2 regions of the Streptomyces sp. NBC_01288 genome follow, and region 2 is predicted to be linked to the other one. Evidence: riboswitches for the same ligand, from Rfam matches in the RefSeq annotation. Region 2 holds a riboswitch; the other holds the start of a gene.

Region 1 (5,516 bases), 4.0 Mb from region 2:
TGCTCCGCCAACAGGGCCACGGCGCCGCTGGAGAGGAGCCCGACACCGCCGCCCAGTGCCACGAACCGGGCGAAGGAGGCGAGCGGACCGGGAGCGGCCGGGGTCCGGGGCGCGTCGTCCATGGCGGTCTCCATCCGCTCCGTACGCTACGCCGCGGTGATGCGGCCGCGTAGGATTGCTTGACTTACTCAACTATAGCGGATTGATTGAGTTACGCAAGTACATTTTCGCGACGGAGGAACGGGAGGAACCAGGGGAGCCCCTCCCGCAGGCGACCTCCGTACAATGCGGCCTGACCATGGGTGAGTTACTGGTGAGATGCGCGACGTTCAACGTGCTGCACGGTCGGCAGATCCTGCCGGACGGCCGCCCGAACCCCGTTGCCCCCGGCGATCCCTCGGCGCCCCTCGCCGAAGCCGTCGCGTCCCTGGACGCCGACGTGGTGGCACTCCAGGAGATCGACTGTCTCCAGGAACGGTCGGGCGGTGTCGATCAGGCGGCGGTCGCCGCCGACGCGATGGGTGCACGCGACTGGAGATACGCGACGGCGCTGCACTGCCGTTCCGTGCCCGGCCGGGGCTGGGTCTCCGACCCGACCGAACCCGGGATGCGCGTCTACGGCCCCGAGGGGCAGCGGCAGCCCGAAGTCCCTTCGCACGGACTGGCGTTGCTCTCCCGGCTCCCGGTCCGCGAGTGGCGGGCCCTACGGCTCCCGGCGGCGCCCTTCGGGATGCCGTTGCGGGTGGCCGGGCAGGCGTTTCCGGTGCTGGCGCGGGATCAGTCCCGGGCCGCCCTGGCCGCCGTACTGGAAGGACCGCACGGCCCGTTCACCGTCGTGGCCGTCCATCTCTCGTTCGTGCCGGGGTGGAACATTGGGCAACTGCGCACCGTGCGCCGCTGGATCGCCGATCTGCCCCAACCCCGGGTGCTGATGGGCGACTTCAACCTCTTCGGCGCCCTTCCCCGGCTCACCCTGAACGCGACCGCGCCGCGTGGCTGGCGGAGTTCGGCGCGGCGGGCGACCTTTCCGTCGCACCGCCCGCTCGTGCAACTCGACCACATCCTGGCGACGGGGCTCGGCGCGGACGCCGTAGGGGCAGCGCACGCGCCAAGGACGGCGATCTCGGATCACCGGCCGTTGGTGGTGGAGTTGGCGCTCTGAGTCAGTTCCAGAGGGGGTAGGTCACGGTGTGCTGGAACTTGTCCGGCCTCGCGCCCGGGTACGTCAGGGTGATCTCCGTGTACTGCCGCGCCTGCGGGTGCCGCTTCCAGGTCTGCGGAGTGTCCAGCCGGACGGTGACCGCGAACGAGTGGAACTTGCCCACCGCGCAGTAGGGCTTGCAGTCGTTCACCACGTTGACGCCCGTGGCCGTCGCGGAGTCGCTGTTCCAGGACGTCCAACGCAGCGACGTGAGGCGGCTGTTGCCGTCGCCGCACGCGAGCATGAAGTCGGTGGGGCGCACCTGGGGATGCCACAGGCAGTCGACGAGCACGGGGTCCTGTAGCTGTCGGTGGGCGGTCACCGGGACCGTGGTCGGCGCCGCCGACGAGGTGCCGACGGCCGGCCCGAGCAGGGCTGCGGCACAGAGCGTGACGATTCCGACCATGGTGTGTTTGTACATGTCCGCTCCCGGCCGCCTCTTCGTCCTCGTCGCCCCGCACCAGCGGTGGGCCCGCCTGCCGGGGCGCGGTCGTCGTGTCTCTGTCGACGCTACGACCGTGTCCCAGGATGCACCACTCGTACGGGTCTACGACACGGTTGGCCGGGAGTGTCGTGAGGTGTGCGGTAGGGGCCGGGAAATGCCCGGCCCCGATCGGATCAGGCGGGCCGTACGGCGCCCCGGATGGCGGCGGCACCGGCGTAGAAGATCGACTCCTCGCGTATCGGCGTACCCGGACTCGGCGCGTGGATCATCAGGCCGTTGCCGGTGTAGAGGCCGACGTGATCGATGCTGTCGTAGAAGAAGATCAGGTCGCCGGGGCGGATGTCCGTGAGCGGGACGAGGGCGCCGGCACCCGACTGTTCCTGGGCGGTACGAGGGAGGAGGACGCCCGCGGCCTTCCAGGCGGCCTGGGTGAGGCTGGAGCAGTCGTACGCGTCCGGTCCCGCCGCGCCCCACAGGCAGGGCCTGCCGATCTGGGCGCGGGCGAAGGCGAGCGCGGTGCTGGTCTTGCTGAGCGTGGTGGGGTCCTGCGGCGCGGCGGGTACGGCCGCGGCGGGCGCCGGGCTGATGGTCGGGGCCGGGGGAAGAATGATCTCCGGGGCCATCGTCGGAGCCGTGGGCAGGGTGAACTCGGGAGCGATGGCCGGGGCCGCGGCGAAGGAGACCTCGGCGGCGGGCGGTGCCGGCTGCCACTCCTGCTGCGGCGGGCGCCAGTCCGGTTCCGGCGTGGGGTACGAGGTCCGCTGCTCGGTCACCGGAGGCATCTGGCCGGTGGACCAGGCCTGTTGCTCGGGGACGATCGGCATCTGACCGGTGGCCCAGGTCTGTTGCTCGGCCACGATCGGCATCTGGCCCGTCGACCAAGCCTGTTGCTGGGGCAGGACGGGCATCTGCCCCGTGGACCAGGCCTGTTGCTCGGGCGCGATGGGCATCTGGCCCGTCGACCACATCTGCTGTTCGGGGACCATGGGCATCGACCCGGTCGACCAAGTCGCCTCCGGGGTGGGCCAGTTGGTCTCCGCGGGCGGCCAGGTAGCACCAGCCGGGGCGGATTCGGTGCGCGGAGCCGCGATGTAAGGGAGCAGCTCCAGGTCCGCCGTGAGCGGGTCGAAGGCCGGTGCCGGGGCGGCCGCGACGGCGAACTGCTGTGCCTCCACGGAGGGCATGGGCGCCACCTCGATGGAGGGCACGGGCGGCAGGTCGAGGACCGTCGGCTGCGGCATCTGAGCCATCTGCTGCATGTACGGCATCTGAGGCGACCGGGGTGCCTGCGGCGCGGCGATCTGAGGCGACTGGGGTGCCTGCGGCGCGGCAGGCGGCAGCGCGGCGATCGGTCCGGCCGTCAACTCTGCGATGGGCGCGGCGAGTTGAGGGGTGACGGGCTCCGGTGCGCCGGTCCCCGCGGTCAGTTCGGCCACGGCGCGGCTGGGCTGCGCCTCAAGCGCGCGGCCGCCGCCTTCGGGCTCGGGGCGTCGTTCGGACCGCTCGGGCCTGGGTGCCGCCGAGCGGGCGGGAGTCCTGCCGGGCGGCAGTTTCGCCGGTACGGTCGGGCCCATCTGGGCGCGAGCGCGGTCGAACAACTGCCGAGTGACGGCGTCTTGGGCGGGGTCGGAAGTACGCGACGCGCTGGGGCGGGGTTCGACACGCTTGCGCGGACCGCCGGACATCTTGCGTGTGGCGTTGTAGTTTCCGGTGGCCGTCTCGGCCCTGTCGTAAAGGGAGTTGATCCGCCGCTGGACTTCGTCACGGCTGGGTCGGTCGTCCACGGTGGGGCCACTGCCTCCGGTGCGCGTACTTCGTTCTGCCGGCATGGCAGACGTGCTCCTTCCGTATCGCGCCTACCGGGTTAGCTGTCGGGTTCGGGCGGCCGATCACGGAAGGATTGCCCTACGACCCTTGCCCAAGCGGGCGGTCGGGTCGATTCACCCCAAGTTCGGTTGGGTCCCCGGCTCCGGCTGTCGCGAGCGACACACCGGACTCGGCGCAAACCGTGCGGCCCGGCGCTGATCGCCGGAGTAGGTCGTACGGTCTGAGCGTCAACTTAGCCAACGTGTGTGCCTCGTGTGAAGGTTGAAGCGCGATATGTCCGATACGTTTTTGTGACCTTTACCTCGCTCAGATACTTCGGCTGGATGCGTCGAGGGTTCGATCGAGGGCTCATGGGTCCGCCGAGTCGGGTGATCCATATGAGGTCGCTATGAATTTTTGGGACGGTTGAACACACTGGCGTCCCGCTCCGTATTGGAACGGGGGATTTCCATGCCGGGACGATCCGGGCCGACCGATACGTGTAGGAGCAACTTCCTTGGCACGCAACACGCGCAGACGCCCAACGGGCGCACGACGCGCGACGATGGCAGCAGTCGCCCTGATGCTGGGCGGCGGAGGACTGGTGGCGGCGAACGTCTACGCGTCGGCGTCCGAAGGCGGTTGGGGCGGTGACTCGTCCCAGCAAGGGTCTCCCGACGCGGCATCGAGTGGCGCGACGATCGACTGCCCGGACATCGGCACCCAGTTGACGTCGGTCCCCGACGAGGCGAAGACCGAGGTCGACGCCCAACTCGCGCTTCTGGACCAGCAGATAACCGAGGCCTACCAGAAACTGAAGGACTCGACGGAGTCCATACGCCAGGACGCCTCCTTCGCCGACAACGCGATCATGAATCCGTTGAAGGAGAAGCGGGCCGCGACGATCGGGCGGATCGACGACGCCATCGACCGGGTCGGGGACCGCCCCGAGGGTCTCGACGCGCTCGCCGGCTGCACGCTGATCGCCCCCACGAACGGCGACGAGAACGGCAGCGGGGGTGACCAGAGCGGTAGCGCCGACCCGACCGGCCAGGACCAGCAGCAGGGTGACGGCCAGGGCGAGCAGGGGAACCAGCAGTCCACGAACGGGCCCGTCGCCTCGGACTACGCGGACATCACCTCCGTGCAGCCCAACGTGAACACCCCGCAGGACCAGGGCGACGCCTCCCGCGGCACGTTCGTCACCGCATGTGGCGTGAACGAGAACGGCCTGTTCAACTCGGACAACGTGATCGTCGCGCCCGGAGTCACCAACGGAGCCCACCACTTCCACGACTACATCGGCAACCAGTCGAACAACGCCTTCGCGAGCGACGACGACCTGGCGAAGGCCGACACGAGTTGTGAGAACCCGGGCGACAAGTCCACGTACTACTGGCCCGTGTTGCGGCTCCAGAACGGCAAGCAGGAGCGGGACGCGGACAAGCCCGGCGGCGGCACCGAGGGCAACTCCGGTCAGATCGTCACCGCGAAGGCGGCCACGCTGACGTTCGTGGGGAACCCGAAGAGCAAGGTCGTCGCGATGCCGCGCCTCCTGCGCATCATCACCGGCGACGCCAAGGCCTTCGTGAACGGCCCGGCCAACGCCAACGCCTCCTGGAGCTGCACCGGTTTCGAGGACCGGCAGCTCAAGGACAAGTACCCGCTGTGTCCCGCGGGCAGTGACGTGGTGCGCACCTTCAAGTTCCAGAGCTGCTGGGACGGTCGCAACATCGACAGCGCCAACCACCGCACCCACGTGGCCTTCGAGGCCGCCGACGGCTCCTGCCCGACGGGCTTCGAGGCCATCCCGCAGCTGGTGCAGCGGATCGTCTACGACGTGGACGCGCCGAGCCTCCAGGACGGCGGCAAGACGACCCCGCTGTTCGCGGTCGACTCCTTCCCCGAGCAGCAGCACAAGCCCGTCACCGACCACGGCGACTTCATCAACGTCTTCGACGAGGGCCTGATGAAGGACATGGTCAGCTGCATCAACGACGGCAAGAAGTGCGGCGCCGGCACGAACGACGACCCCGGAGGCTCGGGCGACGGCTCCGGCTCCGG
Region 2 (5,516 bases):
CGGATCTTCTCGCGGATCGCGGTGCCGATGATGATGCCGGGCCTCATCACGGTGTTCCTGTTCCAGTTCGTCGGCATCTGGAACAACTTCCTGCTGCCGTACGTGATGCTCGCGGACGACACCAAGTTCCCGCTCACACTGGGCCTTTACACCCTGCTCAACCAGGGCGCCTCACAGCCCGCGCTCTACACCCTGGTCATCATGGGCTGCTTCCTCGCGATCCTGCCGCTGATCGCGCTGTTCCTGGTGATCCAGCGCTTCTGGTCCCTGGACCTGCTGAGCGGATCGGTCAAGGCGTGAGCGCTCCGCTGGAAGGGCGGTGATGGGCCGTCGCTCGTCTGCCGCGCCGTCGTGGCTGGTCGCGCCCACGCGGCGGTAGCGGCAAATCAAACACAGCCCCGCGCCCCTTTGGGGCGCGGCCTGACCGCCGCTGGCTTTCCACGATCTGCCCGGGCGGCCCCCCACAGCCGACCGCCCCCCACCACGAACGAGGAACATGACCACCAGCTCGAACGGACGCCGCAAACCGCCCACCATCCACGACGTGGCCCGGGAGGCAGGGGTCTCACGGGGGACCGTCTCCCGGTTCCTGAACGGCGGCCACTACGTCTCACCCGCCGCCCGCACCGCGGTGGAGACGGCGATCAGGAAGACGGGCTACGTCGTCAACCGGCACGCCCGCTCCCTGAGCACCGGACGGTCGGACTCGGTGGCGTTCCTCCTCACCGAGCCGCAGGAGAAGTTCTTCGAGGACCCCAACTTCAATGTCCTGCTGCGGGGTTGCACCGAACACCTGGCCCGCCACGACATCCCGCTGCTCCTGATGCTGGCCTCGTCGAAGGACGAACGCCGCCGCCTGACCCGGTACATCACCTCGGGCCACGTGGACGGCGTCCTCCTCGTCTCCAACCACAGCGGCGACCCGGTCGCGGCCGAACTCCGGGACGCGGGAATCCCGTTGGTGGCCTGCGGCAAACCGCTCGGCGCCGCCTCCAAGTACAGCTACGTCGCCGCCGCCGACCGCGACGGCGCCCAGGAGATGGTCCGCCACCTCGTCGCCGCGGGCCGCCGCCGCATCGCCATGGTCACCGGCCCGCTCGACGCACCGGGCGGCCCCGACCGCCTGGCGGGTTACCGAGACGTCCTCACGGAGGCAGGCCTGCCCCACGACCCGAACCTCGTCGTGGAGGGCGACTACCGCCGCACAGGCGGCGAGGAAGCAGCCCGCAGACTCCTCACCCAGGCCCCCGACATAGACGCGGTCTTCGTAGCCTCCGACCTGATGGCCCTGGGAGTCGTCAACACCCTCCAGCAGTCCGGCCGTTCGGTCCCGGATGACATCGCTGTCGGAGGATTCGACGACTCGGCGGCGGCCACCTCGATCACCCCGGCCCTCACGACCATGCGTCAGCCCTACGACCGCATCAGCGCCGAAATGGTGCGGATGCTCCTCGCCCAGATCGCCGGCGAGGACACGGCGGGCGTGATTCTGCCTACGGAACTGGTGGTACGGGAGTCGGCATAACGGTCGTAATTGTCAAACCAACCGGAACACGAGTACACGCATGTGAAGGCAGCAGCCGTCCGGTTCGTGTCGAGTCGGTGGGGCGTTCCATCCGTATTCTCTGATCATGGCCGCACCCCTCGCATATGCACTGATCGCCACCGACCTGGACGGAACGCTGCTGCGTGGCGACGACACGCTCTCCGACCGGTCCCGCGCCGTACTGCGGCGGGTGGCGGAGGCCGGTGCCCGGCACCTCGTCGTCACCGGCCGGCCCGCCCCGAGGGTGCGGCCCCTCCTCGACGACCTCGGCTCCAGAGGGCTCGCGGTGTGCGGACAGGGCGCGCAGTTGTACGACGCCGGCGCGGACCGTCTGCTCTGGTCGGTCACCCTGGACCGGGAGTTGGCGGAGACCGCGCTCGGCAAGATCGAGGCGGAGGTGGGCCAGGTGTACGCGGCGGTCGACCAGGACGGCGTGGACGGCCTGACGCTGATCGAGCCCGGCTACTTGATGCCGCACCCCACGCTCCCGGCGGTACGGGTAGGCAGGCGCGACGACTTGTGGTGCGAACCCATCAGCAAGGTGCTGCTCCGTCACCCCGCCCTGGAGGACGACGAGTTGGCGTCCACGGCCCGCTCGGTGGTTGGTTCCCTGGCCTCGGTCACCATGTCGGGCCCCGGCACCGTCGAACTCCAGCCACTCGGCATCACCAAGGCAACGGGACTGGCCCTGGCCGCCCGCCACTTGGGCCTGACCCCGTCCGACACCATCGCCTTCGGCGACATGCCGAACGACATCCCGATGTTCGACTGGGCAGCCCACGGCGTGGCCATGGCCAACGCCCACCCCGAACTCAAGGCAGTGGCGGACGAGGTGACGTCCTCGAACGAGGACGACGGCATCGCGCTGGTCCTGGAGAGACTGCTCGGCTGAGCCCTGAATGGCCCCGCAGGGGCACATTCAGGGGCGCGGGGAACTGCGCGACCAGCCACGACGGCGCCGCAGCCGAACGACGACGTCCCCCTGCTGAACCGGCGGAGCTAGTACGCGCCGTACACGTTGTCGATAGACCCGTACACCGCCGCCGCGTAGTTACAAGCAGCGGTGATGTTCGCGACCGGGTCATACGGATCAAACGAAGTCCCGGCCACGTGATACGCGTTGAACGTCGGGTCGATCACCTGAAGCAACCCCTTCGACGGCGTACCGGCCACCGCGTTGGAGTCCCAGTTGTTGATCGCGTACTGGTTACCGGACGACTCACGGATCACGTTCCGGTAGATCCCGTTGTACGTACCCGGAATCCCCTTCTGCGCCATGATCGCGAGCGACTCCCGGATCCACCCGTCAAGGGTGTTGGGGTACCCGGCGAGCGTGGTCGAGGCGGTGGTCGACGTGGTGGCCGCGGACGCGGTGGTCGCACCGACGACAGGCAGCGCGAGGATCGCGACACCGGTACCGGCGACGACGACACGGCGGACGAAGCGGGCACGGCGGGACTGAGCGGTTGCAGGCATGACGAGGTTCCTCTCCGTCGCCTGCGAGGTGAGCTGTCGGGTTCGGGCTGGGAGGTGCCCGGCCAAGCCCTTGCGGACGTGACTTAACCCCAAGCCGTTCCGGTCATGACGACCGGCCCGGCGACTTACCTGGTTCCCCCGCTCCTGCCGTGCGAGAAGTTCGTGACTGGGATGCCGGGCGGCGGCAGGATTCGGCGTTCCGCTCGACAGGCCGGGAAACTATGCGAGAGCACATGTCCGGAACAAGTGGCGGAATCACACCTAACCCCTATTGACCTTGGTCTGAGGCGTATGGGGCGCTTGATCCTTTGCGCGAGCCAAGGGTCAACTGTCAAATGCCGTAAGGGAAAACGCGGGCAGACCAGGACACAGGTCACGCACAGAAACGCGTGACCCAACTCACGGGAGGATTAAGAACGGCAAATCGGGCATTCGCCCTCAACTGGCAGTTCTCGGAATCCTTTTCTCCCAAGTGCGGTGGAAGATCACTTCTTCACCCTCGGTGCAGATAACCTCATTTGATGCAAGAAAGTCCGTTTCGTCACAAGTAATCTCCGACCGGGTGCGCACGCTCGTGTCCCATCCCAGCTCCGGTCGATGCAGCCGGATCGACCACTCCGAGAGGGTGCGCGCCGACAGCGGGTCCGACTCGTCGATCGTGTACGTCTCCAACGCGTCCTCGGTGAACTCCAACCCATCCGGATACACGCGCGTGCCGCCGTACCGGGGATCCACTTCGAGCCGCCACTCACCCTTCGCGACATCCCGTACGACCAGCCGCTCGGGGCGTGGTTCGTCAAGGGTCGCCGGGTAGTTGACCCCGAGCGGCTCGGCCTCCTCCGGCTCCTCGAAGCGAATGTCGCCCGCCGACTCCTGCTCCCGCACCGGGAGTTCGAGCGCGCTCCCCTCCGGGTCCAGCGTGAACCCAACCGAGGACTCCGGCTGCGGCCAGATCCACGGCCAGTACGCCGACGACACCGCGAGCCGGATGCGGTGCCCGGGCGGGAACGCGTGCCCGATGCCGTTCAGCTCGAAGGTCACGTCCTCGGTGGTGCCCGGCGTCCACGGCACCGCCCGGTCCCGCCCGTGCCGCGCCGACAGGTTCAACACGCCCCGGGTGACGAGGGTCGAGGCACCGTCGGGGGCGACGTCGCACAGCCGGGCGATCACCTGCCCGCGCGGCACCTCGCAGGTCAGCCGCAGCCGTATCCTCGGCCGCCCCAGCACCCACGTCTCGGCCGGCACCTCGAACTCGAAGCACGCGGAGCGCGCGTCCTCGTCCCGCTGGTCCGGCGGCAGATCGGCGTCGTTCCCGAAGGGGAAGAAACGGCCCGCGTCCACACCGGTGTGCATGGGGGAGCGGACGATCACGGGCGCGCCCCGGAGGCCGTACGTCGTCGTCTTCACGTGCGGCGAGGGCCACGCGGGCTCGCCGACCCAACGGCCCGGGAGGGTGTCGTAGACCGTGGCCGGCGGGTGCGAGTCGCTGACGTAGGCCCGTAGGAGCGGGTCGGACGTGACGCCGGTGTCCTTGTCCTTGAGCCAGTGGTCCCACCAGCGGAGGGTCTCCTGGAGGAAGCCGATCGCGGGGCCGGGCGGCAGGCCGCGGTCCGGGTACTGGTGCGACCACGGGCCGATCAGGCCGCGTACGCGGTCCGGCGGGAGGTGTTCGACGAGCCGTAGGACCGTGTCGCGGTACGGGTCGTGCCAGCCGCCCACCGCGAGGACGGCCGCGTCGATCGCGCCGTAGTCCTCGCAGACGCTGCCGTGCTTCCAGTAGTCGTCGCGGATCTGGTGGGCGAGCCAGGTGTGGATGAACGGGTCGATCTGTTCCAGGCGCTTGAGCCACATGTCGCGCCAGACCAGGCCCGCGTACTCGGGGTCCGGCGGGCGGGCGACGAAGGCGAGCATGGTGGCCGCCCAGGCGTGCAGGTCGACGGCGAGGGCGGAACCTCCCATGTAGTGCACGTCGTTGTCGTAGCGGTCGTCCGTCGAGCAGACCGTGACGATCGCCTTGAGCGGCTCGGGCGCGAGGGCCGCGATCTGGAGGGAGTTGAAGCCGCCCCAGGAGATGCCGAACATGCCGACCCTGCCGGTGCACCAGGGTTGCGCGGCAAGCCAGTTGACGACCTCCACGCCGTCGGCGAGTTCCTGCGCGTCGTACTCGTCGCCGGGGGCACCCTCACTGTTGCCGTGCCCGCGCACGTCGACCCGGACGGAGGCGTAGCCGTGGCCCGCGTACCAGGGGTGGCGCTGGGCGTCCCGGGGGGCGGTCCAGTCGGTCAGGCGGTACGGGAGGTATTCGAGGAGCGCGGGGACGGGTTCGTCCGTCACCGGGCGCCACACGCGCGCGTAGAGGCGTGTTCCGTCCGCGAGGGGGATGCGGATGTCCTCGTGGGCCGTCTTGTGGGGGAAGGACGTACGGATGCGCATGAGGGGACCCCTGGGTTCAGTGGACCGGGTGCATGGTCCGGCGCAGCCACGGCGCGGCGGC

Evidence for each region. A riboswitch is a leader RNA that binds a small molecule or an ion and turns the genes downstream of it on or off. The one in region 2 is predicted to bind cyclic di-AMP.
Region 1: it holds a riboswitch for cyclic di-AMP, as region 2 does, so the genes downstream of both, OG194_RS01700 (C40 family peptidase) here and OG194_RS19150 (transglycosylase SLT domain-containing protein) in region 2, are expected to answer to the same signal.

What each region holds. Positions count from the first base shown of each region.
Region 1 is NZ_CP108427.1:357,961-363,476, reverse strand. Features, by position in the region: gene OG194_RS01715 (GtrA family protein) at 1-122, opposite strand, end outside; gene OG194_RS01710 (endonuclease/exonuclease/phosphatase family protein) at 314-1,162, shown strand; gene OG194_RS01705 (hypothetical protein) at 1,164-1,622, opposite strand; gene OG194_RS01700 (C40 family peptidase) at 1,820-3,475, opposite strand; cyclic di-AMP (ydaO/yuaA leader) riboswitch at 3,484-3,658, opposite strand; gene OG194_RS01695 (DUF1996 domain-containing protein) at 4,018-5,516, shown strand, end outside.
Region 2 is NZ_CP108427.1:4,338,195-4,343,710, reverse strand. Features, by position in the region: gene OG194_RS19165 (carbohydrate ABC transporter permease) at 1-300, shown strand, start outside; gene OG194_RS19160 (LacI family DNA-binding transcriptional regulator) at 497-1,525, shown strand; gene OG194_RS19155 (HAD family hydrolase) at 1,632-2,438, shown strand; gene OG194_RS19150 (transglycosylase SLT domain-containing protein) at 2,546-3,022, opposite strand; cyclic di-AMP (ydaO/yuaA leader) riboswitch at 3,026-3,197, opposite strand; gene OG194_RS19145 (CocE/NonD family hydrolase) at 3,461-5,455, opposite strand; gene OG194_RS19140 (peptide MFS transporter) at 5,472-5,516, opposite strand, start outside.